Regions from separate parts of the Streptomyces sp. NPDC033180 genome, predicted to be linked through region 1. Evidence: riboswitches for the same ligand, from Rfam matches in the RefSeq annotation. Region 1 holds a riboswitch; each other region holds the start of a gene.

Region 1 (7,614 bases):
CGGGCGGACGACAACCCCGTCAATCACGTCAAGATCGGCATCAAGATGGCCGTCCTGATCGTGATCCTCGCGCTGGTCTACGTGAAACGGGACGAGGAGAAGGTGGACAAGGGGATGTTCGGCGCCGTCGGCGCGCTGACCGTCACGAACATCTTCATCGCCGTCCTGTGGACCTGACACGCACCCACGAGAAAGCGGCCCTCCACGCGCGCGTGGAGGGCCGCTTTCTCGTCTGACGGTTTCTCGTGGGCGGTGGTTACGCGGGGCGCACCACGCTGTGGATCGGCATGTAGTAGATCGACTCGACGCGGACGTTCGCGCCCGGCTTCGGGGCGTGGATCATCTTGCCGTCGCCGATGTAGATCCCTACGTGGCTGATGTCGTCGTAGAAGAAGACCAGGTCGCCCGGCTTGGCGTCGGCGGTCTTCACGGTCGTGCCGACCTCCACCTGGTCCCAGGTCGTACGCGGCAGGGAGATCCCCGCGGCCTTCCACGCGTCCTGGGTGAGCCCGGAGCAGTCGTAGGAGTCGGGGCCGGTGGCGCCCCACACGTAGGGCTTGCCGATCTGCGCCTCGGCGAAGTTGATCACCTTCGCGGCCTTCGTCGCGTACCCGCTGTCCGTGTCGCCGGAGCCTGCGCCCGAACCGGAACCGGAACCGGTGTCGGAACCGGAGCCCGAGTCCGGGGTCTCCTTGTTCTTCTCGCGCTCCTTGGCCGCGGCCTCTTCCGCCGCCTTGCGCTTGGCCTCCGCCTCGGCCTCCTGCTTACGCGCCAGCTCGGCGGCCTTGCGCTTGGCCTCTTCTTCCTTCTTCTTCTCGATCGCCGCGAGCCGCGCCTTCTCCTCGGCCGTCAGCTCCGAGAGCATCGTGCGCGCCTGGCCCAGCTTCTTCTGGACGGTGCGCTTGCTCGTCTTGAGCTCGTCCCGCGAGTCGCTCAGCGTCTCCAGGCTCTTGGCTGCCTTCGTGCGCTGCTTCGTCGCCGAGGCCTGCTGCGTCTGGTAGTCGTCGACCGCCTTCTTCTGGCGCGCGGTCAGCCGGTCCGACAGGTGATTCTGGTCGAAGTACCCCTGCGGGTCGTCGGCGAGCATCATCGTGGCGGTCTCGGAGACCCCACCGGTGCGGTACTGGGCCGCGGCGAACGTGCCCAGCTCCTGGCGGGCCTCGTTCAGCTTGTCGGTGCGCTCGGCCACGTCGTCGAGAAGGGTGTCGACCTTCTTGCGCTGCTTGTCGGTGCGCTCCTTGGCCGAGTTGTACTTCTGGGTGGCCACGCCCGCCTGCTGGTAGAGGTCGTCGACCTTCTTCTGGACCTCTTCGAGGCTGGGCTTCTCGGGCGCGGACGGTGCCGCCTGCGCACTCTGCGACAGGAGGGCCACGGAGGTGAGGGCTGCCGTCGTTATACCGAGGGCAGGGGTGGCGCGTAGGCCGGCAATGCGGGTCCGCGGCTTGCGGTGCGACGCCAAGGGAGGCGACTCCTTCCGTAGACCGCCTACCGGGTTAGCTGTCGGGTTCGGGCGGGTGGTTCCGGAAGGTTGCCCTACAGTCCCGTACTTCGTACGGGACCGATTCACCCCAAGTTCATCGTGGGTCCCCGGCTCCGAGGAGATCGAACTCGGCGGAGGCAGCCCGTTCCCGGCGGGGTTCGCCGGTGGGAGTACGAGCAGCCTGCGGAGCACGCTAGCCAACTCGTGTGGCCCGTGTGAAGGTTGATGTTCGATATGCCCGATACGTTTTCGTTACTTTACGAAGCTCTTGACGCGGGCACGCCGTGCCGTGACGGAGAGTGACCGGAAGCGGCCGAGGTGTAGGCGGATGGACGTGGCCGGAACCCGGGGCGGGTTGTCAGTGGGGCCGCCTAGACTCGGGAGGCGATGAGCAGCCTCTTTGATGACAGCTTCCTGGCGGACCTCAAGCCCTCGCGGGCTTCGGAGGAAGAGCCCCCGCCGCCGCCCGAGGACAGTGCTCCGGAGTCCGTTCCGGATGATCTGTTCGACGGGAAGTTCGACGCGCCCGTACCCCGGGACGCGCACTACCGCGGCGGTGCCCCGCGCCCCGTGATCGATCCGGCGGCCTTGCTCGACGGGCTGAACGAGAACCAGCGCGCGGCCGTCGTGCACGCGGACTCCCCGCTGCTCATCGTCGCGGGCGCCGGCTCCGGCAAGACCCGGGTCCTGACGCACCGCATCGCGTATCTCCTGGCCGAGCGGCACGTGCACCCGGGGCAGATCCTGGCGATCACGTTCACGAACAAGGCCGCGGGCGAGATGAAGGAGCGCGTCGAGCAGCTCGTCGGGCCGCGGGCCAACGCGATGTGGGTGTCGACGTTCCACAGTGCGTGCGTGCGGATACTGCGCCGCGAGTCGAAGACGATCGGCTTCACCTCCTCCTTCTCGATCTACGACGCCGCCGACTCCAAGCGGCTGATGGCGCTGGTCTGCCGGGACCTGGACATCGACCCGAAGAAGTTCCCGCCGAAGTCCTTCAGCGCCAAGATCTCGAACCTGAAGAACGAGCTGATCGACGAGGAGACCTTCGCGGGCCAGGCGGCCGATGGCTTCGAGAAGACGCTCGCCCAGGCATACGCGATGTACCAGTCGCGCCTGCGCGAGGCGAACGCCCTCGACTTCGACGACCTGATCATGACGACGGTCAACATGCTCCGCGCGTTCCCGGACATCGCCGCGCACTACCGCCGCCGCTTCCGCCACGTGATGGTCGATGAGTACCAGGACACCAACCACGCCCAGTACGCCTTGGTGCGCGAGCTGGTGGGCCCCTCCGGAGGCGAGGGTGACGACCCCGCCGAGCTGTGTGTCGTGGGTGACGCCGACCAGTCGATCTACGCCTTCCGCGGCGCCACGATCCGCAACATCCTCCAGTTCGAGGAGGACTACCCGAACGCGACCACGATCCTCCTCGAGCAGAACTACCGCTCCACGCAGACGATCCTGACCGCGGCCAACGCCGTCATCGAGCGCAACGAAAGCCGCCGCCCCAAGAACCTGTGGACCAACGCGGGCGCGGGCGCGGGCATCACGGGCTACGTCGCCGACACCGAACACGACGAGGCGCAGTTCGTCGCCGACGAGATCGACCGGCTCACCGACGCGGGCGACGCGAAAGCCGGCGACGTCGCGATCTTCTACCGGACGAACGCGCAGTCCCGTGTCTTCGAAGAGATCTTCATCCGCGTCGGCCTGCCCTACAAGGTCGTCGGCGGCGTCCGCTTCTACGAGCGCAAGGAGGTCCGGGACGTCCTCGCGTATCTGCGGGTGCTCGCCAACCCGGAGGACTCCGTCCCGCTGCGGCGCATTCTGAACGTACCCAAGAGGGGCATCGGCGACCGCGCGGAAGCGATGATCGACGCGCTCTCGCAGCGCGAGAAGATCTCCTTCCCGCAGGCGCTGAAGCGCGTCGACGAGGCGTACGGGATGGCTGCCCGCTCGGCCAACGCCGTCAGGCGTTTCAACGTGCTGATGGAGGAGCTGCGGACCATCGTCGAGTCCGGCGCGGGCCCCGCCGTGGTCCTGGAGGCCGTGCTCGAACGGACCGGATATCTGGCCGAGTTGCAGGCCTCGACCGACCCGCAGGACGAGACGCGCATCGAGAACCTCCAGGAACTCGCTGCCGTGGCGCTGGAGTTCGAGCAGGACAGCGGCGAGGCGCCCTCCGAAGGCGAAGGGGAGACCGAGGGCGAGGAAGCCGCGGCCACAGGTGTGGCGGGCACGCTCTCCGAGTTCCTGGAGCGAGTCGCGCTCGTCGCGGACTCGGACCAGATCCCGGACGAGGAGGACGACGGCTCCGGAGTCATCACGCTGATGACGCTGCACACCGCCAAGGGCCTCGAGTTCCCGGTCGTCTTCCTGACCGGCATGGAGGACGGCGTCTTCCCGCACATGCGTGCCCTTGGCCAGGTCAAGGAGCTTGAGGAGGAGCGCCGCCTCGCGTACGTGGGCATCACGCGCGCGCGTGAGCGGCTCTATCTGACGCGGTCCTCGATGCGCAGCGCCTGGGGGCAGCCTTCGTACAACCCGCCATCGCGCTTCCTGGAGGAGATCCCGGAGATCCACCTGGACTGGAAGCGGAAGGGTTCCGTCGGCGCACCGGCATCCTCCGGCCCCGCGGCCTCAATCGCCTCCTCCTTGTCGTCGTCGCGCTCGCGCACCGGGGGCGCGCAGGGCTTCGCCACGAGCCGTGCATCGGAGAAGCCGGTGGTCGCGCTGGCGATCGGGGACCGGGTCACGCACGACCAGTTCGGGCTTGGGACCGTGGTCGGGGTGAAGGGGACGGGGGCCAACGCCGAGGCGACGGTGGACTTCGGGGAGCCGAAGCCGAAGCGGCTGCTCCTGCGGTACGCGCCGGTGGAGAAGCTGTAACGCCGCGGGCGGCGGCCGGAGTTACGTCGGGTCGAGGCCGTGGCTGCGCAGCCACGGCAGCGGGTCGATAGCCGAGCCGCCGCCGGGGCGCACCTCGAAGTGCAGGTGCGGGCCCGTGGAGTTGCCGGAGTTCCCGGAGAAGGCGATGGGGTCGCCCGCCTTGACGGGGCCGCTGGAGACCTTGTGCGTGGAGAGGTGGCAGTACCACGTCTCGGTGCCGTCCTTGGCGGTCACGATCGCCATGTTGCCGTAGGCGCTGTTCCACTTCGTGGAGACCGTGCCGTCGGTGGCGGCGAGCACCTCGGTGCCGTACGACACCGGGAAGTCGATGCCGGAGTGCGCGGACATCCAGTTGATGCCGGCCTGTCCGTAGTACGCGCTCAGGCCGTGCTGTTTCACCGGCAGCGAGAACTTGGGGCGCAGGCGCTCCTTGCGCGCGGCTTCCTCGGCGGCCTTCTTCTCGGCGGCGACCTTCTCCGCCTTGAGGTCGATGCGCTCCTGGGTGCGGCTCGCGCGGTCGGCGAAGTCACCGGCGTCCGCTGAGAGGTTCGCCAGCTGCGTGTCGAGCTTGTTGTTGGCGGCCGAGGGCTGCACCGACGCGGGGTCAGGGGCCGATGCCGCCTGTGCCTCCTTCTCGTCGCCGCCGCCGAAGTCGCCGACGGAAGCGGCCGCGATACCCGCGACGCCCATCACACAGGCGGAAGGTACGGCGACGGTGAAGAGCGCGGAGCGCTTGGCGGGGGAGCGGCGGCGGGCCCGCGAGCGGGAGCCGTGCGAACGGTCCATGACCGGCGGTTCGTCGTCACCCGCGGCGCCCCGGCGGCTGGGCTCGACCGGGCCGAGTGAATCGGCGGGAGCTTCGTCGAGGGTGAACTCGTGCTCGGCGGGAGCCGGTTGGGCGTAGGGATCGGGGGAGTGGAGGCCGGAGTCGTAGGACTCGGAGGCGTAGGAACCGGTGGACCCGGTGTCGTAAGGCGAATGCTCGTACGGTTCGGGTGTCTCGTACGGTTCCGGCGCACCGGGCGTGTCCTGGGCCTCGTACACGCCGTGCGCCCCGTGGGCCTCAAGCATCTCGGGGGTGCCGTACGCCTCGTGCGTCCCGGTGGTTCCGTACGTCATGTCCTGGGCGCCGGAGTTCCACGCGGTCGCGTCGTACGCGCCGGTGTCGAAGGCCTGGGTCTCCCACTGGCCGGTCTGCTGCGGCTGGTTCCAGGCGGTGGCGTCCCACTGACCAGTGGCTTCGAGGCCGCCGGGTTGCGCCGGGATGTCGGCGGAGAGGTGCTGATAGCCGCCGGTCGACCACATGGCGCCGGTGTCGTAGCTACCGGTCTCATAGCCACTGGTGTCGTACGCGGCCTGGTGATGCGCGGCGTACGGGTCGTAGTTCAGCGTCTGCTGTGTCCCCGTGGTGGACCACTGCCCGGTGTCGTACGAACTGCCGGGCATATCGCCGAAGAGCGGGTCGGACGCGAAGCTTCCGGTGTCGGGACCGGCCGTCGCGTAGCTGCCCGCGGTGTCGAAGCTTCCGGTGGAGTAGCCGTCGTACCCATAGGCGCCGTGCTCGGTGCCCTGCAGGTCATACGCCGCGTAGGGCGCATAGTCGGCGGGTGCCGAGGCCGGGGGTGTCGAGCTCCCCGACGGGTGACGGTCGTTCACCAACTTCTCTTTCGCCTCGGCAGCAGGGGCAGAGCAGTGCGGCGACTGTACCCGGCGGTATGCGGGCGCGACAATCTTCGGCAGGTTTCACGCTCTCAGGAAACGGGCATTCGGCCGCCTTTCGGCGGACGGCGGGCACAGCTTTGGCCCTGCGTTCGAGCTCCGTTCGACAAATTGCCTTCGCTGCGGGGTGCGAAAGCTGCTCCTCAGGCCACGGTCAGACCGCTCTCGGCGCCCGTCGCGGGGGTCCCCGGGGCAGACAGATCGAGGGCCTGGCGGATCCCGGCGGCGACCGCGGGGTGCACGGGCAGGGCGAGATGACCGATACCGGAGACACGTACGTTCTGTGCGATCAGGTCGGGATGGTTGACGCAGGCCGTCTCGAGCGGCGCCATCAGCTGGTCCAGATCGCTCCAGAAACTCACGAAACGGGTCCGGCAGCCCGGGGCGGGCTCGCGCAGCTCCTCGATCAGGTCCGAGCCGGGGCGCATCTGGCGCACGATCGGGTGGGCGTCGGCGAGCGGCACGACCCGCGTTCCCTCGTGGGGCGTCCCGAGGGTGACCAGCGTGCGGACGTGCTCGTCGCCGCCGAGGCGCTGCGCGTAGTAGCGGGCTATCAGGCCACCGAGGCTGTGCCCGACGATGTCCACCCGTTGGTGGCCCGTGCGCTCGCAGATCTCCTCTATGTGGCGGCCGAGGAGCTCGGCGGCGGTGCGGATGTCGCAGGTGAGAGGGGAGTAGTTGAGGGACTCCACATGCTGGCCGCCGTGCTGGGCCAGGGAGCGGCGCAGGAGGACGAAGACCGAGCGGTTGTCGATGAAGCCGTGCAGGAGGACGACCGGCGGCCGGCTCTCCGCGGGGAGCCGGGGGGCGTCGGGAGTCGCCAGTTCCGAGACGATCCTGCGTTCCTGGGCGATACCCGAGGGATAGAGGAGGAGGTGTCCGGCGAGGATCGCCACCTCGAGTGCGGTCGCTTTCAGCAGAGCTATGGAGAGCCCCGCCAGTCTGGCGGGCAGCTGAAGGCAGGGCGGGCGAAAGGGCAGGACCCTCGTGATGGTCATGGTCGACCTCCCGGTCGGCACGCGGGAGGAAGGCTCTGTCCCCCGTGTGCCCGTAATGGGGAGGCGTGGCAGAGGTCGTACGGCGGCGCGTGGTCGGCGCCCATGGCGCCCCGCATACCGGCGCGATCGCCGATGCGCCGCGTCACCACGGCGTGCGGCTGACGGCGCGGTGGCACGGCGACCTCGTAGCGGCTCCCCTTGCGCCGTCCCGGGGGCGGCCCGAATGCCGCTGGATACGGGATCGGCGCGCAGCGAACGTGTCCCATCGTGTGATTTCCCCCTCGCTCTCCACCGTGAAACTGCCGGGTGCGAGATGCTGGAGATAACGTTCGTTCACTTCCCCGGCCGGTGCGGCACGGGGTGCCAGTGCTCGGACAGATGGATATCGGTACATGGAGGCAGTGATGGGTGTGGCAGCCGGTCCGATCCGCGTGGTGGTGGCCAAGCCGGGTCTCGACGGTCATGATCGCGGAGCCAAGGTGATCGCGAGGGCACTGCGTGACGCGGGCATGGAGGTCATCTACA
Region 2 (7,614 bases), on a different contig from region 1:
CTGCGGGGTCTTCGTGCTGCGGCGGGCCATCGCTGCTGCGGCTCCTTCACGGTGTCTGCCAGGGCATCAACAGGATCTGACGCCGACCATCAACGGGATCTGACGCCGACCATTGTGGACTGTCCCACTGACAACGCCGACCACGACCCGGACTTCGACCCTGACTACGCCGAGTGCGGAGCGGGAACTTCGCCGGTTGTCAGCACGCTTGCATACAGTGGCGGGACTGGCAGAATTTCCAGTTTTCAGCGATCGAAGGGACGTACATGCCCATGGGTCACACGGCCACAGCCGAGGCCGGCTCCGGCGGCCTGACAGCGACCGAGCACCGGCTGGCCAACGGCCTGCGCGTGGTGCTCTCCGAGGACCACCTGACCCCGGTCGCCGCGGTCTGCCTCTGGTACGACGTCGGCTCGCGCCACGAGGTCAAGGGGCGTACGGGCCTCGCGCACCTCTTCGAGCACCTCATGTTCCAGGGCTCGAAGCAGGTGCAGGGCAACGGCCACTTCGAGCTGGTACAGGGTGCGGGCGGCTCGCTCAACGGCACCACGAGCTTCGAGCGCACCAACTACTTCGAGACCATGCCCACACACCAGCTCGAGCTGGCCCTGTGGCTGGAAGCCGACCGCATGGGCTCGCTGCTCTCCGCGCTCGACGACGAATCCATGGAGAACCAGCGGGACGTCGTCAAGAACGAGCGCCGCCAGCGCTACGACAACGTTCCGTACGGCACGGCGTTCGAGAAACTGACCGCCCTCTCGTACCCCGAGGGCCACCCCTACCACCACACCCCGATCGGCTCCATGGCCGACCTGGACGCGGCGACGCTGGAGGACGCGCGGCACTTCTTCCGTACGTACTACGCGCCCAACAACGCCGTCCTGTCGGTCGTCGGCGACATCGACCCGGAGCAGACCCTCGCCTGGGTCGAGAAGTACTTCGGTTCCATCCCCTCGCACGACGGCAAGCAGCCGCCGCGCGACGGCTCGCTGCCCGACATCATCGGCAAGGAGCTGCGCGAGGTCATCGAGGAAGAGGTCCCGGCCCGCGCCCTGATGGCGGCCTACCGCCTCCCGGAGGACGGCACGCGCGCGTGCGACGCGGCCGACCTGGCGCTCACGGTCCTCGGCAGCGGCGAGTCGTCCCGCCTCTACAACCGCCTCGTGCGCCGCGACCGCACCGCCGTGGCGGCCGGGTTCGGCCTGCTGCGCCTCGCCGGAGCCCCCTCGCTCGGCTGGCTCGACGTGAAGACGTCCGGCGACGTCGAGGTCCCCGTCATCGAGGCCGCCGTCGACGAGGAGCTCGCCCGCTTCGCGGAAGAGGGCCCCACCGACGAGGAGATGGAGCGCGCCCAGGCGCAGCTGGAGCGCGAGTGGCTCGACCGGCTCTCCACGGTGGCGGGACGCGCGGACGAACTGTGCCGGTACGCCGTCCTGTTCGGTGACCCGCAGCTCGCCCTCACCGCCGTCAAGCGCGTCCTGGACGTCACCGCCGAAGAGGTCAAGGCGGTCGCGGCGGCCCGCCTGCGCCCCGACAACCGCGCGGTGCTCGTGTACGAGCCCATCGCCCCTGAGGCCGACGAAGCCAACGACGAGGACGAAGAGGAGGCGGCGAAGTGAGCGAGGCCGCAACGATGCAGTTCCACCCGCAGCCCCAGGCGGGCGCCGCACGGCCGTGGGCCTTCCCCGCGCCCGAGCGAGCCACCCTGGACAACGGCCTCACCGTGCTGCGTTGCCACCGCCCCGGCCAGCAGGTCGTCGCCGTGGAGGTCCACCTGGAGGCGCCGCTCGAAGCCGAGCCTGCGGGCCTTGACGGCGTCGCCACGATCATGGCGAGGGCCTTCAACGAAGGCACCGACAAGCACTCCGCCGAGGATTTCGCCGCCGAACTCGACCGCTGCGGCGCCACCATGGACGCGCACGCCGACCACCCCGGTGTCCGTGTCTCCCTCGAAGTCCCGGTCTCGCGCCTCCCGAAGGCGCTCGGCCTGCTCTCCGACGCCCTGCGCGCCCCCGCCTTCGCGGACAGCGAGATCGAACGGCTCGTACGCAACCGCCTGGACGAGATCCCGCACGAGGCGGCGAACCCGGGACGCCGCGCCGCCAAGGAGCTGTCCCGGCAGCTCTTCCCGGCGACCTCCCGCATGTCGCGCCCCCGCCAGGGCACCGAGGAGACGGTCACGGCCATCGACTCGGCGGCGGTGCGCACCTTCTACGAGAAGCACGTGCGTCCCGCCACGGCGACCGCCGTGGTCGTGGGCGACCTGACCGGCGTCGACCTGGACGCCGTCCTCGCCGACACCATCGGCGCCTGGACGGGCGGTACCGCCGAGCCGCGTCCGGTGCCTCCGGTGACCGCGGACGACACCGGGCGTGTCGTCATCGTGGACCGCCCCGGGGCCGTCCAGACGCAGTTGCTCATCGGCCGCGTGGGGCCGGACCGGCACGACCGCGTCTGGCCCGCGCAGGTGCTCGGCACGTACTGCCTGGGCGGCACCCTCACCTCGCGCCTGGACCGCGTCCTGCGCGAGGAGAAGGGATACACCTACGGCGTACGGGCGTTCGGCCAGGTCCTGCGTTCCGCCCCGGACGGCAGCGGCGCCGCGATGCTCGCCATCAGCGGCTCCGTGGACACCGAGTCCACGGGTCCGGCGCTCGACGACCTGTGGAAGGTCCTGCGCACCCTCGCCGCGGAGGGCCTCACGGACGCCGAGCGCGATGTCGCCGTGCAGAACCTGGTGGGCGTCGCCCCGCTCAAGTACGAGATGGCGGCGTCCGTCGCGGCCACCCTCGCCGACCAGGTCGAGCAGCACCTGCCGGACGACTTCCAGGCCCAGCTGTACCGCCGGTTGGCCGAGACCGGCACCGTGGAGGCCACCGCCGCCGTGGTGAGCGCCTTCCCCCAGGACCGCCTTGTGACGGTGCTCGTCGGGGACGCGGCGCAGATCGAGGAGCCTGTCAGGGCGCTCGGCATCGGTGAAGTGAGTGTGGTCACGGGGTGAGTGCGGGGTGCGCGCGAACTGAGTGACAGTCAGGACATATCGGGACCCCGGTGGCGAGAAATCGCTACTGGGGTCCTCATATGTCCGAATTAGTATGGAGGTTACGTGTCTGACCTGTGGCGTGCGCTACAAAAGCTCTGATCCGTTTGTCGTTTGAAAGACGCCCCGCTTAGCGTCTGGTCCGGCTGTTCGTCATGCAGTACGCCGCGCCCGCGGCACCGGACAGTCATCGCCGAGTCCCCGTACGGCGCGAGCCAGGGGAGCCGGGGACCCACATGTCCCCTTGGGGTGAATCGGGAACCTCGCCGTGAGGTGAGGGACTCGTAGGAGACCTTCCTGCTCCGAACCCGTCAGCTAACCCGGTAGGCGAGAAGGAAGGAAAGGATCAGCCACTTCATGGCGTTCACCCGTGCCACCGGGAAGCACCGTCGCCCGAGCCGCCTCACGCGTACGACCGCGAACGTGGCGGGCGTCGCCGCCCTCACCACCACCGGTGTCATCGGGGGCCTGGCCGCTCCGGCGCTCGCCGCCGACGACGCGGTGACTCCCCAGCACACCGGCCTCACCCAGGCGATCTCCGTGGGCGACTCGCTCGCCCAGAGCGTCGACGCGCAGGCCGCTGCCCAGCAGCAGGCCGCCGACGACGCCGCAGCGGCCAAGAAGGCCGAAGAGGCCGCCAAGAAGAAGGCCGAGGAGGCCAAGCGCAAGGCCGAGGCCGAGGCGAAGGCCAAGGCCAAGAAGGAGCGCGAGGCCAAGGAGCGTGCCGCTCGCGAGGCCGAGCGCAAGCGCCTCAACAGCTACGTCTCCCCGATCACCGGCTCGTCCATCTCCACGGGCTACCAGACCGGTGGCGCCATGTGGTCCTCCGGCAGCCACACCGGTGTCGACTTCCACGCCGCGTCCGGCACCTCGGTGCACGCGGTCGGCTCCGGCACCGTCGTCGAGGCCGGCTGGGGCGGCGCCTACGGCAACAACGTGGTCATCAAGATGAACGACGGCACGTACACCCAGTACGGCCACATGTCGTCCCTCGGTGTCACGGTCGGCCAGGCGGTCACTCCGGGCCAGCAGATAGGCCTCTCCGGCTCCACCGGCAACTCCAGCGGCCCGCACCTCCACTTCGAGGCCCGCACCGGCGCGGACTACGGCACGGACATCGACCCGGTCGCCTACCTCCGCTCGCACGGCGTCAACGTCTGATCCCGGCCCGAACTCACGCGGTCGCACGCGGCGCACCTGATTCACCGAAAGCCCCGGCTCGTCGAGAGCCGGGGCTTTCGCCGTTCCCGTATCTCCTTTGGCCAAAAGTATCCCTGGATTTCGGCCGACCGTCGGAAATTCGGCCGCTCTGCAATAGAGTCCCCGGACAGGCGAACAGGCGTCGATCGACCGCGTTTCGCGGGGATTAAGGCGGAGGTCAGTCATGCGCATTCCCGCGCACTCGGTATGCACGGCCATCCGGGACGACATCGTCTCCGGTGTCTACGAACGGGGCGGCCGGCTCACCGAGGAACTGCTCGCGCGCCGCTACGGAGTCTCCCGCGTCCCCGTGCGCGAGGCCCTGCGCACCCTGGAGGCCGAGGGCTTCGTCGTCACGCGCCGGCACGCGGGCGCGTGCGTCGCGGAACCCACCGAACAGGAGGCGGCCGACCTCCTGGAGGTCCGCGCGCTCCTGGAGCCGCTGGGTGCGGCCCGCGCCGCACAGCGCCGCACGGAGGCGCACCTGAAGGTCCTGCGCGGCCTCGTCAGGCTCGGCCAGGAGCGATCCAGGCGCGGTCGGAGCGAGGATCTGCGCTCCCTGGGCGGCTGGTTCCACGAGACGCTCGCCCAGGCGTCCGGCAGCCCGGGCCTCACGGCACTGCTCACCCAGCTCCGGCACAAGATCGCCTGGATGTACGTGGTCGAGACGTCGGCCGCCCCCGCGGAGGCCTGGGCCGAGCACGCCGCGATCGCCGACGCGGTCGCTCGCCGGGACGCGGAACGGGCCCGTGCGCTCACCGCGCAGCACTCGGAGCGGACGGCCTCCGCGCACCGGCTGCGCTACGTGCGCAATCTCTCCGGTGTGAGGGGTTCGCAACATGCCGTAAACACGACGGGCCTGCGTCTTTAACAGAGGCGCCGTATACAAAGAAGTGCTATTCGGTGGGGCGTTGTTTCTGCTGCCCGAATTCAGTGCGCGGTGTGGGGGAAACAGGGCAGGGGATAGCAGCAGAAAAAACACTGAAGGGCCCGCCCCTATTTCGGGCGGGCCCTTCAGCGTATGAGTACCAGTCTTTACTAGACGGTCTCGGGGAGCTCCTCGAGACCGTCCGCGACCAGCTTCGCCAGACGGTCGAGAGCGGCGTCCGCGCCCTCGGCGTCGGAGGCGAGGGTGATCTCCTCGCCGCCCTGCGCGCCCAGACCGAGCACCGCGAGCATGGAGGCGGCGTTCACGGGGTTGCCGTCAGCCTTGGCGATCGTCACGGGGACGCCGGCGGCGGTGGCCGCGCGGACGAAGATGGAGGCGGGTCGGGCGTGAAGGCCCTCGGCCCAGCCGACGTTGACGCGGCGCTCAGCCATGTGTTGCTGCCCTTCCAGATGTCTCACAGTTGTCTAGACCAGTGTCTCATGCCGTCACGAGTGCTCCGCCGGCCGTTGGTCCGTGCCGTGCCGACCGATGGTCCGTGCCCCGTCGACCGTACGTCCTGGCGCCACGGGGCCCACGTCCCGCCTTCGACGTCTCCTAGCCTGCCCCGGCCAAGGCGCCCCCGCGACCCGTACCCTGGGCCCATGCAGACCCCGTCGGACCGGCACGCATACCCCTCCCACTGGGAAGCCGATGTCGTCCTGCGTGACGGAGGCACCGCCCGGATCAGGCCGATCACGGCCGAGGACGCGGACCGCCTGGTCAGCTTCTACGAGCAGGTCTCGGACGAGTCGAAGTACTACCGCTTCTTCGCGCCCTACCCCCGCCTGTCCGCCAAGGACGTGCACCGCTTCACCCATCACGACCAGGTGGACCGGGTGGGTCTTGCGGCCACCGTGGGCGGCGAGTTCATCGCCACCGTGCGCTTCGACCGCATCGACTCCCGCGGCATGTCCGCGAGCGCGCCCGCCGACGAGGCCGAGGTCGCCTTCCTCGTGCAGGACGCCCACCAGGGCAGGGGGGTCGCCTCCACCCTGCTCGAACACATTGCCGCTGTCGCCAGGGAGCGCGACATCCGCCGCTTCGCCGCCGAGGTGCTGCCCGCCAACACCAAGATGATCAAGGTGTTCACGGATGCGGGGTACCAGCAGAAGCGCAGCTTCGAGGACGGCGTCGTACGTCTCGAATTCGATCTGGAGCCCACCGACCGCTCGCTCGCCGTGCAGCGCGCCCGTGAGCAGCGGGCCGAGGCGCGGTCGGTGCAGCGGCTGCTCACGCCGAAGTCGGTCGCCGTGATCGGTGTCGGGCGCACGCAGGGCGGCGTGGGGCGCAGCGTGCTCCGGAATCTGCGGGAGGCGGGCTTCACGGGGCGGCTGTACGCGGTGAACAGCGCGTTCGAGGAGGAGACCGAGGTCGACGGGGTGCCTGCCCACCGCTCCGTGCGGGACATCGAGGAGACCGTCGAGCTCGCCGTCGTCACCGTGCCCGCCGAGCGCGTGCCGCAGGCCGTCGCCGAGTGCGGTGAGCGCGGGGTGCCCGGTCTTGTCGTGATCTCCGCCGGGTACGCGGAGAGCGGTCCCGAAGGGCGGGAGCGGCAGCGTGAACTGGTGCGTCAGGCCCGGTCGTACGGCACGCGCATCCTCGGCCCGAACGCCTTCGGAGTCATCAACACGTCGCCGGACGTGCGGCTCAACGCGTCCCTGGCCCCGCATCCCCCCGAGCGCGGCAGGATCGGCCTCTTCACCCAGTCCGGCGCGATCGGCATCGCGCTCCTTTCCGGTCTCCACCGGCGTGGCGCGGGCCTGTCGACCTTCGTGAGCGCGGGCAACCGCGCGGATGTGTCCGGCAACGACGTCCTCCAGTACTGGTACGAGGACCCGGACACCGATGTCGCCCTCATGTACCTCGAATCCATCGGCAACCCGCGCAAGTTCACGCGGCTCGCCCGGCGCGCGGCGACGGCGAAGCCGCTGGTCGTGGTGCAGGGGGCGCGGCACAGCGGGATCGCGCCCACGGGGCACGCGGTGCAGGCCACGCGGCTTCCGCACGCCACGGTGTCGGCGCTGCTCCGCCAGGCGGGGGTCATCCGGGTGGAGACCGTCACCGAGATGGTGGACGCGGGGCTGCTCCTCGCGGGGCAGCCGTTGCCGTCCGGGCCCCGGGTCGCCATTCTCGGCAACTCCGAGTCGCTCGGACTTCTCACGTACGACGCGTGCGTTGCCGATGGGCTTCGGCCGTTGCCGCCGGTGGATCTGACCACCGGGGCCACCCCCGATGACTTCCGGGCCGCGCTTGCCGAGGCGTTGTCGGATGATGCCTGCGATGCCGTGATCGTCACCGCTATCCCCTGGGTGGGGGAGGACGGAGCCACGGGGTCGCCCGAGGGGGAGGAGCTTGCCGCCGCGCTGCGGGCGGCTGCCGCCGGGTGCCCGGCGAAGCCGGTGGCCGTGGTCCACGTGGAACTCGGCGGCCTCGCCGAAGCGTTGGC
Region 3 (7,614 bases), on a different contig from region 1:
CTCGCGGAGTGCGAGAGCGGCGCATCCTGGAGCGCGGACGCGGGCAACGGCTACTACGGGGGACTCCAGCTCTCCCAGCAGACCTGGGAGGACTACGGCGGCCTCGACTTCGCGCCGAGCGCCGACCAGGCCAGCCGCTCGCAGCAGATATCCGTAGCCGAGAAGGTCCTCGACGACCAGGGGCCCGAGGCGTGGCCGAGCTGCGCGCCGATCGCCGGCCTCACCCAGGACGGCGCCGCCGCCGACGTCGACCCGGGTGCTCCGATCACGACGATCCCCTCGGAGCCCTCTGACTCCACGGACCCCTCTGACGGGCCGTCGGAAACGCCGGAGTCGTCGAAGCCGTCGGACTCGAAGGACTCCGGCGAGTCGCCCGAGCCGAGTACGTCACCGAGCGGGTCGGCCGACTCCTCGGACAGCGCCGAGCCGTCCGAGAAGCCCGCCACCGACGACGAGTCACGAGACAAGAATCACGACGAAGACGGCAAGGCGGATAACTCGCCCGAGTCCGGACACACGGACAAGTCCGGCCCGGACGATGAGACTTCACCCGCCCCCACCCCCTCCACCGGCGAGGGCGAAGGCCGCCACCGCGGCGACAGCGCGGACGACAAGCCGTCCGCCGACGCCCCTCGCGAGGGGGCGGGCCGGCACGCCTCCCGCGGCGACGAGCGCAAGAAGGACGGCTCCGAGGGGACATACACGGTCCGCTCCGGAGACAACCTCTGGGACATCGCCGACGAGCACGACGTGCAGGGCGGGTGGGCTGAGCTGTACGCCGAGAACGAGCAGTCGGTCGGCTCCGACCCCGATCTCATCCTGCCCGGTCAGAGCCTCGATTTGGGCGAAAAGTAGGGGTAGTTGGCGAGTCGCTTTGCGCTCGATGTACCAATTGGCGCAAGTGAGACATGGGTCTCAGAAGCCCTGATCGTCTTTGAAATTCCGGCGATCGCATGACTACGGTCGTGACCGCTCGCCACAGCGGGCCCCGCCGGTCGGTACGCCGAGTCCTGCCAACGGCCGTTCGGGAACAGTCGTCGCGTAATGCGCCGTAGGCAGGAGCGGGGGACCCAAGGTTTCCGCCGGACCCGGCCGTTGAGCCTCGCGAGAGCGAGGCGGAGAGACGGACGGGAACGGCTAGGGGTTAAGTCGCGCTCAAGAAGCGCGGCCGGGCAACTTCATCGGCCCGAACCCGACAGCTCACCTCGCAGGCGTCGGTGAGGGGATCACTCATGCTGTTTTCCAGCAAGGGCAAGCACCGCCGCGCGTCCAAGGCCACCCGCGTCGCCACGCTCGCCGGCGTCACCGGTGTCGCTGTCGCCGCCCCGCTGATGGCGGCCGGCTCGGCCTCCGCAGCGACCAACTCCGAGTGGGACGCTGTCGCCCAGTGCGAGTCCGGCGGCAACTGGTCCATCAACACCGGCAACGGCTACACGGGCGGCCTGCAGTTCTCGTCGTCCACCTGGGCGGCGTACGGCGGCACGAAGTACGCCCCCACCGCTGACAAGGCCTCCAAGGCCCAGCAGATCGAGATCGGCGAGAAGGTCCTCGCGGGCCAGGGCAAGGGTGCCTGGCCGAGCTGCGGCGTCGGCCTCTCGGGCGCCTCCAACGAGGGTGGCGGTGCGCAGGAGAGCGCCCCGCAGCAGACCCAGGAGCAGCCGCAGCAGGAGCAGCCGCAGAGCGCGCCCAGCGCGCAGACCGAGCAGCCGCAGCAGGCCGCTCCCAAGGCCGAGGCTCCCAAGACCGAGTCCAAGAAGACCGTCGAGACCCCGACCGGCAAGACGGTCAAGAAGGGCGACGGCGAGTACAAGGTCAAGAAGGGTGACACCCTCTCCAAGATCGCCGAGGCCAAGGAAGTCAAGGGCGGCTGGCACAAGGTGTACAAGCTCAACGGCGACATCATCGACAACGCCGACATGATCTACCCGGGCCAGCAGCTCCACCTGAGCTAGTTCTGGCAGGACGCCGACCCCCGCCCCGGTGCGCGTATCCCCCGTACGCACCGGGGCGGGGTTCGTCTGTCCCCTCCGGCGCCCCACCGCTTTGTTCCGTTCGGAAACTTTTTGCTCTCGGTTTGTCCACAGGACGGTCGCTCGGCTGGCTGTTGCCCGGGAGCCGGTTAGGCTCGTGTCCGCGAGGCCAACGCCTCGCGTACCCGCGTCACATCCCAGAAGGAGATGCTCGTGCCGTCCATCGACGTCGTCGTAGCCCGGGAAATCCTGGACTCCCGAGGCAACCCCACGGTCGAGGTCGAGGTCGGCCTCGACGACGGCAGCACGGGTCGTGCCGCCGTTCCGTCCGGTGCGTCCACCGGTGCTTTCGAGGCCATCGAACTCCGTGACGGTGACCCCAACCGTTACCAGGGCAAGGGCGTGGAGAAGGCCGTCCTCGCCGTCATCGAGCAGATCGGCCCGGAGCTCGTCGGGTACGACGCGACCGAGCAGCGCCTGATCGACCAGGCGATGTTCGACCTCGACGCCACCGACAACAAGGGCTCGCTCGGCGCCAACGCCATCCTCGGCGTCTCGCTCGCCGTCGCGCACGCCGCGTCGGAGGCCTCCGACCTGCCGCTCTTCCGCTACCTCGGCGGCCCGAACGCGCACCTGCTGCCCGTTCCGATGATGAACATCCTGAACGGCGGGTCGCACGCCGACTCGAACGTCGACATCCAGGAGTTCATGATCGCGCCGATCGGCGCAGAGTCGTTCTCCGAGGCCCTGCGCTGGGGCACCGAGGTCTACCACACGCTGAAGAAGGTCCTGAAGGACAAGGGACTTTCGACCGGTCTCGGCGACGAGGGCGGCTTCGCCCCGAACCTGGACTCCAACCGCGCCGCGCTCGACCTCATCCTCGAGGCCATCAAGCAGGCCGGTTACGTCCCCGGCGAGCAGATCGCGCTCGCGCTCGACGTCGCCGCGTCCGAGTTCTACAAGGACGGCTCGTACGCCTTCGAGGGCAAGTCCCGCTCGGCCGCCGAGATGACCGAGTACTACGAGGAGCTCGTCTCCTCGTACCCCCTCGTCTCCATCGAGGACCCGCTGTTCGAGGACGACTGGGCCGGCTGGAACGTCATCACCGAGAAGCTCGGCGACAAGGTGCAGCTCGTGGGTGACGACCTGTTCGTCACCAACCCGGAGCGCCTGGCCCGTGGCATCGAGGAGAAGTCGGCCAACGCCCTTCTGGTGAAGGTCAACCAGATCGGCTCGCTGACCGAGACCCTGGACGCCGTCGAGATGGCCCAGCGCAGCGGCTTCAAGTGCATGATGTCGCACCGCTCCGGTGAGACCGAGGACGTCACCATCGCCGACCTCGCCGTCGCCACCAACTGCGGCCAGATCAAGACCGGCGCCCCGGCCCGCTCCGAGCGCGTCGCCAAGTACAACCAGCTCCTGCGCATCGAGGAGATCCTGGACGACGCGGCGGTCTACGCCGGCCGTTCGGCGTTCCCCCGCTTCAAGGGCTGAGCTCAGCTGCCCTGAGTAGTTACCTACGTCCCCGTACTCGGTCCCGTACCGTGTGCGGGGACGTACGTACGTATCGGGGAGGCGGCACACATGGCCGTGAAGGACCGCGACCGGTTCTCCACCGCGACCAGGCTGCGACTGCTCGGCGAGCAGACCGCGGAGCGTGTCTACCGCTCCCAGACCAAGCGCCAGGCACGCCGCTCCCGGCTCACGGGACGCGCGGCGCTCCTGGCGCTCGTGCTCTGCTCGCTGGTCGTCGCGCTCGCCTACCCGATAAGGCAGTACGTCTCCCAGCGCGCGGAGATCGCGGACCAGCGCAAGGAACAGGCCGAGCGCCGCGAGAACGTCGAGAAGCTGCGGGACGAGAAGGCCCGCTGGCGGGACGACGCGTACGCGGAGCAGCGCGTCCGGGACCGGCTGCACTATGTGATGCCGGGCGAGACCGGATACACGGTGATCGACCCCGAGGCGGCGAAGAAGCAGCGCACCGACCAGGGGGCCGCCGCCAGGCCCTGGTACGCGAACGTCTGGGACGGCGTCGACAAGGCGGACCGCCCGGCCGACGACGACTGAGCTCAGACGACCACTGATCGCAACAGAACTTCTACGGAACCGATCGAAAGACAGGCATGGAAACGCCCCCGCCGACCACTCCGCGCACCGAGCCCACCGACGCCGACGTCGAGGCCTTCAAGCAGCAGCTCGGCCGCCCGCCGCGCGGCCTGCGGGCCATCGCCCACCGCTGCCCGTGCGGGCAGCCGGACGTCGTCGAGACGGCGCCGCGCCTGCCGGACGGGACGCCGTTCCCGACGACGTACTACCTGACGTGCCCGCGGGCCGCTTCCGCGATCGGCACCCTTGAGGCCAACGGCGTCATGAAGGAGATGTCGGAGCGGCTGAAGACGGACCCCGATCTCGCCGACGCGTACCGCAAGGCGCACGAGGACTACGTCGCGCGCCGTGACGCCATCGAGGTCCTTGAGGGCTTCCCGAGCGCGGGCGGCATGCCGGACCGCGTGAAGTGCCTGCACGTCCTGGTCGGCCACTCCCTGGCCGCGGGCCCCGGCGTGAACCCCCTGGGCGACGAGGCGATCGCGATGCTGCCTCAGTGGTGGGCCAAGGGGCCGTGCGTCACGCCGTGCGCCGAGCAGGAGCCCGCCAAGTGACCCGCGTCGCCGCGATCGACTGCGGTACGAACTCCATCCGCCTCCTTGTGGCGGACGCCGACCCGCGGACCGGCGAACTGGTCGACCTGGACCGCCGGATGACGATCGTCCGCCTGGGCCAGGGCGTGGACAAGACGGGCCGCCTGGCCCCCGAGGCCCTGGAGCGGACCTTCGCCGCGTGCCGCGAGTACGCCGAGGTCATCAAGGCGCACGGCGCCGAGCGCCTGCGCTTCGTGGCGACCTCCGCGTCCCGCGACGCCGAGAACCGCGACGACTTCGTACGCGGGGTCCTGGACATCCTCGGCGTCGAGCCCGAGGTCATCAGCGGTGACCAGGAGGCCGAGTTCTCCTTCACCGGGGCGACGAAGGAGCTCGCGGGCAGCGACCATCTGGCCAAGCCCTACCTCGTCGTCGACATCGGCGGCGGCTCCACGGAGTTCGTCGTCGGCGAGGACCACGTCCGCGCCGCCCGCTCCGTCGACATCGGCTGCGTGCGCCTGACGGAGCGGCACATCCGCACCGACCCGCCCGCGCCCGCCGAACTCGGCGCCGTCCGCGCCGACATCGCGGCGGCGCTCGACCTGGCCGAGCGGACGGTGCCGATCGGCGAGGCACGCACCCTGGTGGGCCTCGCGGGTTCGGTGACCACTGCGGCCGCGATCGCGCTCGGCCTCGATGAGTACGACTCCGCGGCGATCCACCACTCCCGGGTCTCCTACGAGCAGGTCAGCGAGATCGCCGGCCGCCTGGCCGGGGCCACGCACGACGAGCGGGCCGCGATCCCGGTGATGCATCCGGGGCGCGTGGACGTCATCGTCTCGGGTGTTCTCGTGCTCCTTTCGATCATGGAAAGGACCGGCGCCAGGGAGGTCGTCGTCAGCGAGCACGACATCCTCGACGGCATCGGATGGTCCATCGCCTGAGCGTGCCGCACGAACTTCGTGAAGTTCTTCACAAGGAAATCGGCTCGGTTGGACGATGTTTTTGGGTTCTGGCCCCCTGAGAGTGCTCCCAGGGGGTCCCGCGACCCACGACACTGAAGGTTCGGGGGTGTGCCCCGAGGGGCGGGTGGCGGAGTGGTCCAGTGCGCCGGAGGGGCCAGAGCGGCAGCTCACAAGGGGTGCACAACGTCCCGGGTCATCGCGTGGTTCCCCTGGGGCTCTATGGCCTGCGTCACGTGGGCGGCGAACTATAGCAGAGGGTCCACCCATGCTTGTGAAGGGGCGCACGAGCGACCCCCGTCGGGCAGGTGGATACTCGATGGCATGAGCACCACGGAGCGTCCCAGGATCCTCGTTGTAGGCGGTGGGTACGTAGGCCTGTACGCAGCTCGGCGCATTCTCAAGAAGATGCGCTACGGAGAGGCGACCGTCACGGTCGTCGACCCCCGGTCGTACATGACCTACCAGCCCTTCCTCCCCGAAGCCGCCGCCGGCAGCATTTCGCCTCGGCACGTCGTCGTCCCGCTGCGACGCGTGCTGCCCAAGGCGGAAGTTCTGACCGGCCGGGTCACCACCATCGATCAGGACCGCAAGGTCGCGACGATCGCCCCCCTCGTGGGCGAGGCGTACGAGCTGCCTTTCGACTACCTGGTCATCGCGATGGGCGCGGTCTCCCGCACCTTCCCGATCCCCGGCCTCGCCGAGCAGGGCATCGGCATGAAGGGCATCGAGGAGGCCATCGGCCTGCGGAACCATGTGCTCGAGCAGCTCGACAAGGCCGACTCCACGACCGACGAGGACGTCCGCCGCAAGGCGCTGACCTTCGTCTTCGTCGGCGGTGGCTTCGCGGGTGCGGAGACCATCGGTGAGGTCGAGGACATGGCCCGCGACGCGGCCAAGTACTACAGCAACGTGAAGCGCGAGGACATGCGCTTCGTGCTCGTCGACGTCGCGGACAAGATCCTTCCCGAGGTCGGACCGAAGCTCGGCCAGTACGGCAAGGAGCACCTCGAGGGCCGCGGTGTCGAGGTCTACCTCAAGACCGGCATGGACTCCTGCGTGGACGGCCACGTGGTGCTGAACAACGGCCTCGAGGTCGACTCCAGCACCATCGTGTGGACCGCCGGCGTCAAGCCGAACCCGGCGCTCGCCCGCTTCGGTCTGCCGCTCGGCCCCCGCGGCCACGTCGACACCCAGACGAGCCTGCAGGTCCAGGGCACCGACTACATCTGGGCCGCGGGCGACAACGCCCAGGTGCCGGACATGGTCGGCCGCAAGGCCGGCAACGAGAACGCCTGGTGCCCGCCGAACGCCCAGCACGCGCTGCGTCAGGCCAAGGTCCTCGGCGACAACGTGATCTCCGGCATGCGGGGCTTCCCGCAGAAGGAGTACAGCCACGCCAACAAGGGTGCGGTCGCCGGTCTCGGCCTGCACAAGGGCGTCGCGATGATCGTCATGGGCAAGATGAAGATCAAGCTCAAGGGTCGTCTCGCCTGGTACATGCACCGCGCGTACCACGGCATGGCGATGCCGACGTTCAACCGCAAGATCCGCGTCTTCGCCGACTGGACCCTCGCGGTCTTCCTCAAGCGTGAGGTCGTCTCGCTGGGTGCCATGGAGACGCCGCGCGAGGAGTTCTACGAGGCCGCCAAGCCCGCGCCGAAGCCCGCGGCGGCCAAGGCGGAGGCCCCGGCCGTCAAGGCCGAGGAGAAGGCCAAGGCCTCCTGACCTCCGGTCACTGACAAGACCCGAAGGGGTCGCCCGCCATCCGTGGTGCGGGCGGCCCCTTCGGGTTTTTCCCGCCCCCGTATACATGGCGGTTACATGTATTTTGCCGATCCGTGACGCGGCAACGGGACTGCGGGAGCGTCCGGTTGGTGTTTACGTGGTGTTGAGCTGTCCGGGATCGCCATCACGGAGGTGTGCACCATGCCAGACGCCGCACTGCGGCTGAAGAGCCTCGCCGAACAACTGCTGGGAGCCCCGCTCCCCGTACGCATTCGTGCCTGGGACGGTTCGGAAGCAGGCCCGCCGGGTGCCCCC
Region 4 (7,614 bases), on a different contig from region 1:
CCGTGGACGTGCACACCCCGGGCCAGGGAAACCTCCTCGGCCTCGCCGAGCGGAACGACCTCACCAACATCCGCGTCGCGAACGGCGACGCCGTCATCCTGCTCCGCGAAATGCTCACGCCCGCCTCCCTCGACGGCCTCCGCGTCTACTTCCCCGACCCCTGGCCCAAGGCCCGCCACCACAAGCGCCGCATCATCCAGCCCGACTTCCTCGACCTCGCCGCGCCCCGCCTCAGGCCCGGCGCCGTGCTGCACTGCGCGACCGACTGGGAGCCGTACGCCGAGCAGATGCTGGAGGTGCTCACCGCGCATCCCGCGTTCGAGAACACCCAGGCCGACGGCGGGTACGCGCCCCGCCCCTCGTTCCGGCCCCTCACCCGGTTCGAGGGCCAGGGTCTGGACAAGGGGCACATCGTCCACGACCTGCTGTTCCGCCGGACATCCGGCCAGAAGGAACCCGATACCAGCCACGAGGTCTGAGACAACGGCCACGCGGCCCGAGACACCGTCGCGGCCCACCCCCGTCCCTCGTTAGGGTCAACGGGTGGCCACCCCTTCTCCGCACCCGCACCCGATGCCCCCCGCAGGGCCCGCCGGGCTGCGGCACGCGCGCTGGTGGCAGCGGCGGGCGATACGCGCGGCCGCCCTGGTCACGCTGCTCGCCCTGTCGGGCCTGGTGATCCTGGCCCTGGTCAGGGAACAGACCGGCACCGAGGGCTTCCTGGTCGGGCTCGGCCTCGCGACGCTGCCCGTGCCGCTCCTGGTGGCCGCCTTCCGCTGGCTGCAGCGGGTCCAGCCGGGCCCCTGGCGGAATCTGCTGTTCGCCTTCGCCTGGGGAGCTTGTGCCGCCGCCCTCATAGCCATCGTCGCGAACAGCTTCGCGACCCGCTGGATAGCCACCGCCACGGCCGACCCCACCAGCGCCGACAACCTCGGCGCGACGGTCATAGCCCCGATCGTCGAGGAGAGCGCGAAAGCCGTGGCCGTACTGCTCGTCTTCCTCTTCCGCAGACGCGAGTTCACCGGCATCGTCGACGGCGTCGTGATCGCCGGGGTGACCGCCACCGGCTTCGCCTTCACCGAGAACATCCTCTACCTCGGCAGCGCCTTCGGCACCGACCAGCTCAACGGCGGCACCGGCCTCGCGTCCGTGACGGCGGCGACCTTCTTCGTGCGCGTCGTGATGTCCCCCTTCGCCCACCCGCTCTTCACCGTCCTCACCGGCATCGGCTTCGGCATCGCCGCCCTCAGCGCCGACCGGCAGAACTGGCGGCGCGTCCTGCTCCCGCTCGGCGGACTGCTCCTCGCGATGGGCCTGCACGCCCTGTGGAACGGCTCGGCCGGCTTCGGGGACTACGGCTTCTTCGCCGTGTACGCGACGTTCATGCTGCCCGCGTTCGGACTGCTCACCTGGCTGGTGATCTGGATCAGGCAGCGCGGCCTGCGCATCGTGCGCGCCGAACTGCCTGCGTACGCGATCGCGGGCTGGCTCACCGCGCCCGAGCCGTTCGCGCTCTCCACGATGCGCGCCCGCACGCTGGCCCGCGACTACGCCTCGTACACCCAGGGCAAGGCCGCGGCGCGCACGGTCGCCCAGTACGAGACGTACGCGACGTCTCTCGCACTCCTGCGCCACCGGGGGCGCCGGGGCCGCGCGGGCGCCGACTTCGTCGTACGGGAGCGGGAGTTGCTGCACGCGCTGTGGGAGCGCCGCGAGGCCGCGCGGCCCGCCCTGGCCTACGCGGCGCAGGCGGCGGCACCGGTGCTCGTACCGATGCCGCCGCCCTACGGGTACCGGCAGCCGTACCCGCACCCCCAGCCGCAGCCCTATCCGCAGCAGCACCCTTACGGGTATCCCTACGCCCAGCCGGCGATGCCCTACCCGGCGTACAACCCCTACCGCGGTTAGGCGGAAGCCGCCGTCAGGGCCGACACCTCGGCCTCCGTCAGTTCGAGCTCCCCCACCGCGAGCAGCGCGGGCAGCTGCTCGACCGTACGGGCCGACGCGATCGGCGCCGCCACCGTCGGCTGCGCCGCGAGCCACGCGAGGGCCACGGTCGCGAGCTCGGCGCCGCGTGCCTGGGCGACCTCGTCAAGGGCGGCGAGCACACGCAGGCCACGGTCGGTGTCCAGGTGCTTGCCCGCGCCCTCGGCCCGCGCGCTTTCGACCTGCGCACCCGGGCGGTACTTGCCGGTCAGGAAGCCCGAGGCGAGCGCGTAGTACGGGACGGCGGCCAGGCCGGAGCGCGAGGCGACCTGCTCCAGCGGGCCCTCGTAGGTGGCGCGCGAGACGAGGTTGTAGTGCGGCTGAAGGACCGAGTAGCGCGCGAGGCCCTCGCGGTCGGAGAAGTCGAGGAACTCCTGGAGCCGCTCGGGGGTGACGTTCGAGGCGGCGATGGCACGCACCTTGCCGGATGTCACCAGCTCGTCGAGGGCGCCGATGATCTCCTCGACGGAGACGGTCGGGTCGTCGTAGTGCGTGTAGAAGAGGTCGATGTAGTCGGTGCGCAGGCGGCGCAGCGACTCCTCGACACCGGACTTGATGGTGTTCGCGGACAGGCCGCTGAAGTCGGCGTGTGCGCCGACCTTGGTGGCGAGCACGACGTCGGAGCGGTTGCCGCGCGCGGCGAGCCAGTTGCCGATGACCGTCTCGGACTCGCCGCCCTTGTTGCCGGGCACCCAGGCCGAGTAGACGTCGGCGGTGTCGATGAAGTTGCCGCCCGCGGCGGTGTAGGCGTCGAGCACGGAGAAGGACTGCGCCTCGTCGGCCGTCCAGCCGAAGACGTTGCCGCCCAGGGCGAGCGGGAAGACCTCGAGGTCGGACGAACCAAGCTTGCGGAGAGAAGTCATACGGGGCTCAACGCCCTTACGGACCGCAGCATTCCGTAGAGCGGGATGCTGATTCCATCCGCGTACGGACATCGGCCATCGGGCAGCGGACAGCGGGCATGCCCAACCGGCAGCCCTGGCGTCGGGGGGTTGTCGCCAGGACCGCCGGGGTTCTGGGTCACCTCAGAGGGACTGGCCCTTGCCGCGCAGCCACGCCGCAGGGTCGACCCCGGTGGAGTCGCCGCCCGGGTGGACCTCCAGGTGGAGGTGGGCCCCGGTGACGTTGCCGGTCGCGCCGACACGGCCGATGGTCTCGCCGGTGGTGACCTTCTGGCCCGCGCTGACGTTCATCGAGGACTGGTGGCAGAACCACAGCTCGGTGCCGTCGTCGAGTTCGAGGATCGTGCGGTAGCCGTACGCCCCCGCCCAGCCGGCCTCCTTGATGGTGCCGGAGTGGATGGCCTTGATGGGCGTGCCCGTCGGGGCCGCGAAGTCCAGGCCCGTGTGGTAGCCGGAGGACCACATGGAGCCGGGCTGACCGAAGGTACCGGTGAGCGTGTACGACGCGACGGGAAGGGTGTAGCTCTTCGCGAGCTTGGCCAGGCGCTCCGCCTCGGCCTTGCGCTTGGCCTCCGCCTCGGCCTTCTTCTTCGCGGCGGCCTTCTCGGCGGCGATCTTCTTCTCGGCCGCGGACTGCTTGGCGGCGGCCTGTTCGGCGGCCTGCTTGACGGCCGCTTCTTCGGCCGCCTTCTGGACCGCGTCGTCCGCCTGGTCCTGCTGGTTCTCGGCCTGCTCCATGATGCGGGCGCGCAGTGCCTCGCCCGCGTCCGTGGTGCCCTGCTCGGCGTCGGTGGTGCTGACACCGGCGGCGCTCAGGGGCGCGGCGGCCACCGTCACGCCGTTGTCCGCGGCGGCGGAGTCGTTCGAGTCGTCGGATATCAAGGACCCCACGCCCGGAAGCGACTTGGCCTCCGGCAGCTGGTCCGTGACGGCCGACAGGTCCGGCATCTCGATGGCCACCGGGGGCTTGCCGCCCTGCGCGGTGGCGATGCCGCCCGCGCCGACGGCGGCGATGACGCCTACGCCCAGAACCGTGGAGCTGCGGGCGAGCCCGCCGCCACCCCGCTTGTGCACGCGGTGCCTGCCGCGGACGGGACGGATGGACTCCTCGGTGGGATTCCATTCCTCCCAGGAAGATTCATCGTCGTACCCACCGAAATCGTCGTCGTTCGGTACGTACACGCCTTGGGGGGCAGGGCGGTTGGACGCCACTGGGGCGCACTCCTTTCCTTCCTTCTCGCCTACCGGGTTAGCTGACGGGTTCGGAGCAGGAAGGTCTCCTACGAACATCTGGCACGGATGCACAGATGCCCGATTCACCCCAATTAGTGGTTCCCCGGCTCCCTTTCGGGATTAGGCGCGTGCGCGCGGAGCCGACTCGAGTGACGGCTGGGACGACCGCGCTGCGTTATCGAACGTTAATAGACAGCGGGGTCGTATTCCAAGCTGTTCCGACTGATCGTTAACGACTTTGGCCCGTACTTATCGGGACACCGGGGTCTGGAACGGGGCGAGTTGACCCCACTTCTTCACACACCGGAGCTTCACATCGCCTTGACAGTACGTCAGTTGTTATGCGGAGTGGGGTCTTTCAGTCACGGCCGGTGACATCGGCCGCCGCACCGACGCCGGCATCGCCCGTCACCGACGGCCGCCGCACCGCGAGCAGCGCCATGTCGTCGGTCCCCCGGCCCCCGGTGTGCCGCCGCACTTCCTCGACGAGCGTCGCCAGGAGCGCGTCGGGGCCGTGGGGCCCTGGGAAGATCCGGCCGCCGAGCCGGGCGGCCGGGTTGTAGAACTCGCCCCGGATGTCACGCGCCTCGGAGAGCCCGTCGGTGTAGAGCAGCAGCATCGCCCCCGGCGGGAACTCCGCCTCGTCCGCGCGGTCCGGCCAGGCGCCCAGTTCACCCATCCCGAGCGGCAGCGCGGGCTCGGTGGCGGACAGGACGCACAGCCGACCGTCGCCGCGCAGGAGCAGCGGCCCCGGGTGCCCACGGTTGATCAGACGCACCGGACCGTCACCGTGCGGGATCTCCGCGAGGACAGCGGTGGTGAACCCCTCGAAGGCGTCGAGCCCGTCGCGCCGCGTGCCCTCGCGCGCAAGGGCACGCTCCAGGCGCTGCGCCACGGCCTCCAGCGTGACCTCCTGCTCAGCGGCCTCCCGGAACGCCCCGATCACGACGGCGACGGCCGCCACCGCGCCCATCCCCTTCCCCCGGACGTCGCCGACGATGACGCGTACGCCGTGCGGAGTGTCCTGCACGGCGTACAGGTCACCGCCGATGAACGCGTCGGCCTCCGCGGCCTCGTACCGCGCCGCGACATCGAGACCCCCGATCCGGGGGTCCGGCTGCGGCAGTACGGCGCGCTGGGCGGCCTCGGCGATGGAGCGGGCGGAGGCGAGCTGTTCGTCGCTGCGGCGTACGACGCGGTTGATGAGGACGGCGAGGACGACGACGGTCACCACCGTGATCAGTTCGGTGACGGCTTCCACGTCGGTGGTGGTGGCGTTCTTGAAATGCAGGGCGAGCACGGCGGCGCAGGAACCGACACCGATGAGAGCGGTGCTGATCAGCGAGTAGAAGGGCGCGGCGACGAGCGGGGCGGCGGTGAAGAGGGGCACGGCGGTGAACCGGGGAGGGGTCGACGCGTCGTAGACGATCCCGACGACGATGAGCAGCAGGGGGAGAGCCCGCACGAGCGCCCGCTCGTGCCGCACATCGGGCCCCTTGCCGCCGCCCCCGCCGCTTCCTCCTCGCTGCCCCACTCACTCAGGGTTCCCGCAGCGGCGGCGCGGGGCGACCGGTGTGGGCCGACCGGGTTACCGGCCCGGTGAAGGCGGAAAACACCGAAGGCCCGGATCCATTTCTGGATCCGGGCCTTCGGTCTTTAGTAGCGGGGACAGGATTTGAACCTGCGACCTCTGGGTTATGAGCCCAGCGAGCTACCGAGCTGCTCCACCCCGCGCCGTTGAATGCAACTCTACGCCATCAGGGGGAGTGAAAGCGAACCGGTTGAGAACCACCGGCGAACGGAGACCCCCGAAGCCCCGAAAGGCCTCCGCCCCCGCTCAGGCGTTCTCCGCGTGCGTCAGCGTCTCCCAGGCCACGAACAGGTCGTCCGTCCCCTCGGACCGCTGCCGGAGCGTGAGCCTCTCCGTTTCCGGCAGGTCCAGCTGCAGCCGCTCCCGCAGGTGGTTGAGGCCGACCTCGGTGTCGGGCCCCATGTCACGCCGCACCTTCCCGCCGCACAGCCAGTCCGGCGCCTTGGCGCCCAGCTGGTACCTGGAGTGGAATTCCAGCGCGGCCCGCAGCCGCTCCTTGACCTCGCCGTACAGATCGACGCCCTGATGCCAGGCGGTCTCGGCGATGTGCGCGGTGGCGGCGAGCGAATAACTGGCGTGCTTGAAGTTCCGGCAGGTCTCCTGGGAGAGCCCGTCGGCGAAGGTCTTCTGCCCGAACCAGTATTTCCGGAGCTTCTCCGGGGTGTTGATGGCGCTGCCCTCGGGCGAGACGGGAAGCGGGCCGTCCGACTCCAGGTAGAAGTAGGCGGGAACGCGCGACCTGAAGTGCGTCACCGCCTTCTCGAAGGACTCGTGGTCGTCGAGGAAGACCGCCATGCTGATGGTCGCGTCGGCCATCAGAAGGTCCCAGTTGCCGTTGAAGTCGGCCGCGCCCTCGCGCACTTGGGGCAGATAGGCGTTGCGCAGCATCCGCTCGAAGCGCAGCAGCTCGCCGTCGGTCCAGCCGTCGTAGGTGTAGCGCACGGCTTCGGCGGCGCGTGCCCACGAGGAGGCGGCCCAGGCCGTCTGGAGGCCCGCGTTGGCCTCCGTGTGCCGGGTGATCACCCGCGCCCAGGCGTCCATGATCTGCACGGCCTTCTCGGCGTGCACACGGTCGCCGGTGACGTTGAAGAGCAGGGCCTGGGTGTACGCGGCGATGGCGTCCTCGCGCTCTTCGACGCAGCCCCGGCCCGCGCGGGTGCCGGCAGGGCACTCGACGACGGCGTACGGCTTGGCCGTGTAGTCATCGGCGCCGTACCTGCTGTCCCGCATCCGCTCGAACGCCGTCAGCCAGGGCTGCTCGCGCGCCGCGACATGGGCGCGCACGCGGTCCAGCTGTGCCTTGCTGACGAGGACTCCAGGGTGCGCGAAGGCCAATTCGGCGGGGCGTGCCCGCTCGGTGGCCGTGCCTGTCCCGCTCCCGGCCCCACCGCAGGCCGCCGTGACGCCGAGAAGCATCGGCACGAGCACCATCGCGAGAGCCCGCCGTACGGAACCCATGCTGTACCTCCGGATCGGCCACCTGGCAGGCTCAGCGTCGCTCGGGGCTCACCGGGGCGCAAACCGAAAGCCCAGCCGGAAACCTCTCCGAGCTGGGCTTTCTCTGGAGACCGCGTGGGACTCGAACCCACAACCAATGGATTCACAGTCCTGAACGCACCGGGCCGATCGGCCTCAGCGAAAGACGAGGCGGGCCCGGCGTCTCATACGCCGCAGGCTCACTCTGCTGCGGGAAGATGCCCACGGAACCGGTCCAGTGGCGGCCTGCGGTGGGAGAATTGAGACAGACCGGCCGGTGAGGCCGGGCTTGGGAATCGCCGCCGGTGTGCGCCGGCGATCCCCAAGCGTGAGGATGTGCGGGGCTCCCTGCCGCCGCATCCTCGCAGGCCCACCCCGGAGTTGAGGGTGCGGGATCACCCCCACAGGCCGGGAGGGCGGAGGCTG

Evidence for each region. Region 1 has a riboswitch for cyclic di-AMP ahead of ACZ5WE_RS22690 (C40 family peptidase). Riboswitches for the same ligand answer to the same signal wherever they lie in the genome.
Region 2: it holds a riboswitch for cyclic di-AMP, as region 1 does, so the genes downstream of both, ACZ5WE_RS28215 (M23 family metallopeptidase) here and ACZ5WE_RS22690 (C40 family peptidase) in region 1, are expected to answer to the same signal.
Region 3: it holds a riboswitch for cyclic di-AMP, as region 1 does, so the genes downstream of both, ACZ5WE_RS33825 (transglycosylase family protein) here and ACZ5WE_RS22690 (C40 family peptidase) in region 1, are expected to answer to the same signal.
Region 4: it holds a riboswitch for cyclic di-AMP, as region 1 does, so the genes downstream of both, ACZ5WE_RS10780 (M23 family metallopeptidase) here and ACZ5WE_RS22690 (C40 family peptidase) in region 1, are expected to answer to the same signal.

The regions. Positions count from the first base shown of each region.
Region 1 is NZ_JBVIPU010000008.1:183,384-190,997, forward strand. Features, by position in the region: gene ACZ5WE_RS22685 (hypothetical protein) at 1-177, shown strand, start outside; gene ACZ5WE_RS22690 (C40 family peptidase) at 257-1,459, opposite strand; cyclic di-AMP (ydaO/yuaA leader) riboswitch at 1,468-1,624, opposite strand; gene pcrA (DNA helicase PcrA) at 1,868-4,372, shown strand; gene ACZ5WE_RS22700 (M23 family metallopeptidase) at 4,394-6,028, opposite strand; gene ACZ5WE_RS22705 (lipase family alpha/beta hydrolase) at 6,235-7,089, opposite strand; gene ACZ5WE_RS22710 (cobalamin B12-binding domain-containing protein) at 7,494-7,614, shown strand, end outside.
Region 2 is NZ_JBVIPU010000012.1:151,359-158,972, reverse strand. Features, by position in the region: gene ACZ5WE_RS28230 (DNA gyrase/topoisomerase IV subunit A) at 1-30, opposite strand, end outside; gene ACZ5WE_RS28225 (M16 family metallopeptidase) at 267-1,619, shown strand; gene ACZ5WE_RS28220 (M16 family metallopeptidase) at 1,616-3,001, shown strand; cyclic di-AMP (ydaO/yuaA leader) riboswitch at 3,222-3,385, shown strand; gene ACZ5WE_RS28215 (M23 family metallopeptidase) at 3,398-4,201, shown strand; gene ACZ5WE_RS28210 (GntR family transcriptional regulator) at 4,425-5,111, shown strand; gene ACZ5WE_RS28205 (HPr family phosphocarrier protein) at 5,279-5,560, opposite strand; gene ACZ5WE_RS28200 (bifunctional acetate--CoA ligase family protein/GNAT family N-acetyltransferase) at 5,771-7,614, shown strand, end outside.
Region 3 is NZ_JBVIPU010000018.1:75,447-83,060, forward strand. Features, by position in the region: gene ACZ5WE_RS33820 (LysM peptidoglycan-binding domain-containing protein) at 1-855, shown strand, start outside; cyclic di-AMP (ydaO/yuaA leader) riboswitch at 1,038-1,229, shown strand; gene ACZ5WE_RS33825 (transglycosylase family protein) at 1,233-1,952, shown strand; gene eno (phosphopyruvate hydratase) at 2,184-3,464, shown strand; gene ACZ5WE_RS33835 (FtsB family cell division protein) at 3,555-4,037, shown strand; gene ACZ5WE_RS33840 (DUF501 domain-containing protein) at 4,094-4,630, shown strand; gene ACZ5WE_RS33845 (Ppx/GppA phosphatase family protein) at 4,627-5,553, shown strand; gene ACZ5WE_RS33850 (NAD(P)/FAD-dependent oxidoreductase) at 5,896-7,299, shown strand; gene ACZ5WE_RS33855 (class I SAM-dependent methyltransferase) at 7,501-7,614, shown strand, end outside.
Region 4 is NZ_JBVIPU010000003.1:18,513-26,126, forward strand. Features, by position in the region: gene trmB (tRNA (guanosine(46)-N7)-methyltransferase TrmB) at 1-479, shown strand, start outside; gene ACZ5WE_RS10770 (PrsW family intramembrane metalloprotease) at 544-1,908, shown strand; gene ACZ5WE_RS10775 (aldo/keto reductase) at 1,905-2,849, opposite strand; gene ACZ5WE_RS10780 (M23 family metallopeptidase) at 3,012-4,100, opposite strand; cyclic di-AMP (ydaO/yuaA leader) riboswitch at 4,112-4,258, opposite strand; gene ACZ5WE_RS10785 (PP2C family protein-serine/threonine phosphatase) at 4,480-5,655, opposite strand; tRNA gene ACZ5WE_RS10790 (tRNA-Met) at 5,782-5,855, opposite strand; gene ACZ5WE_RS10795 (alginate lyase family protein) at 5,959-7,170, opposite strand.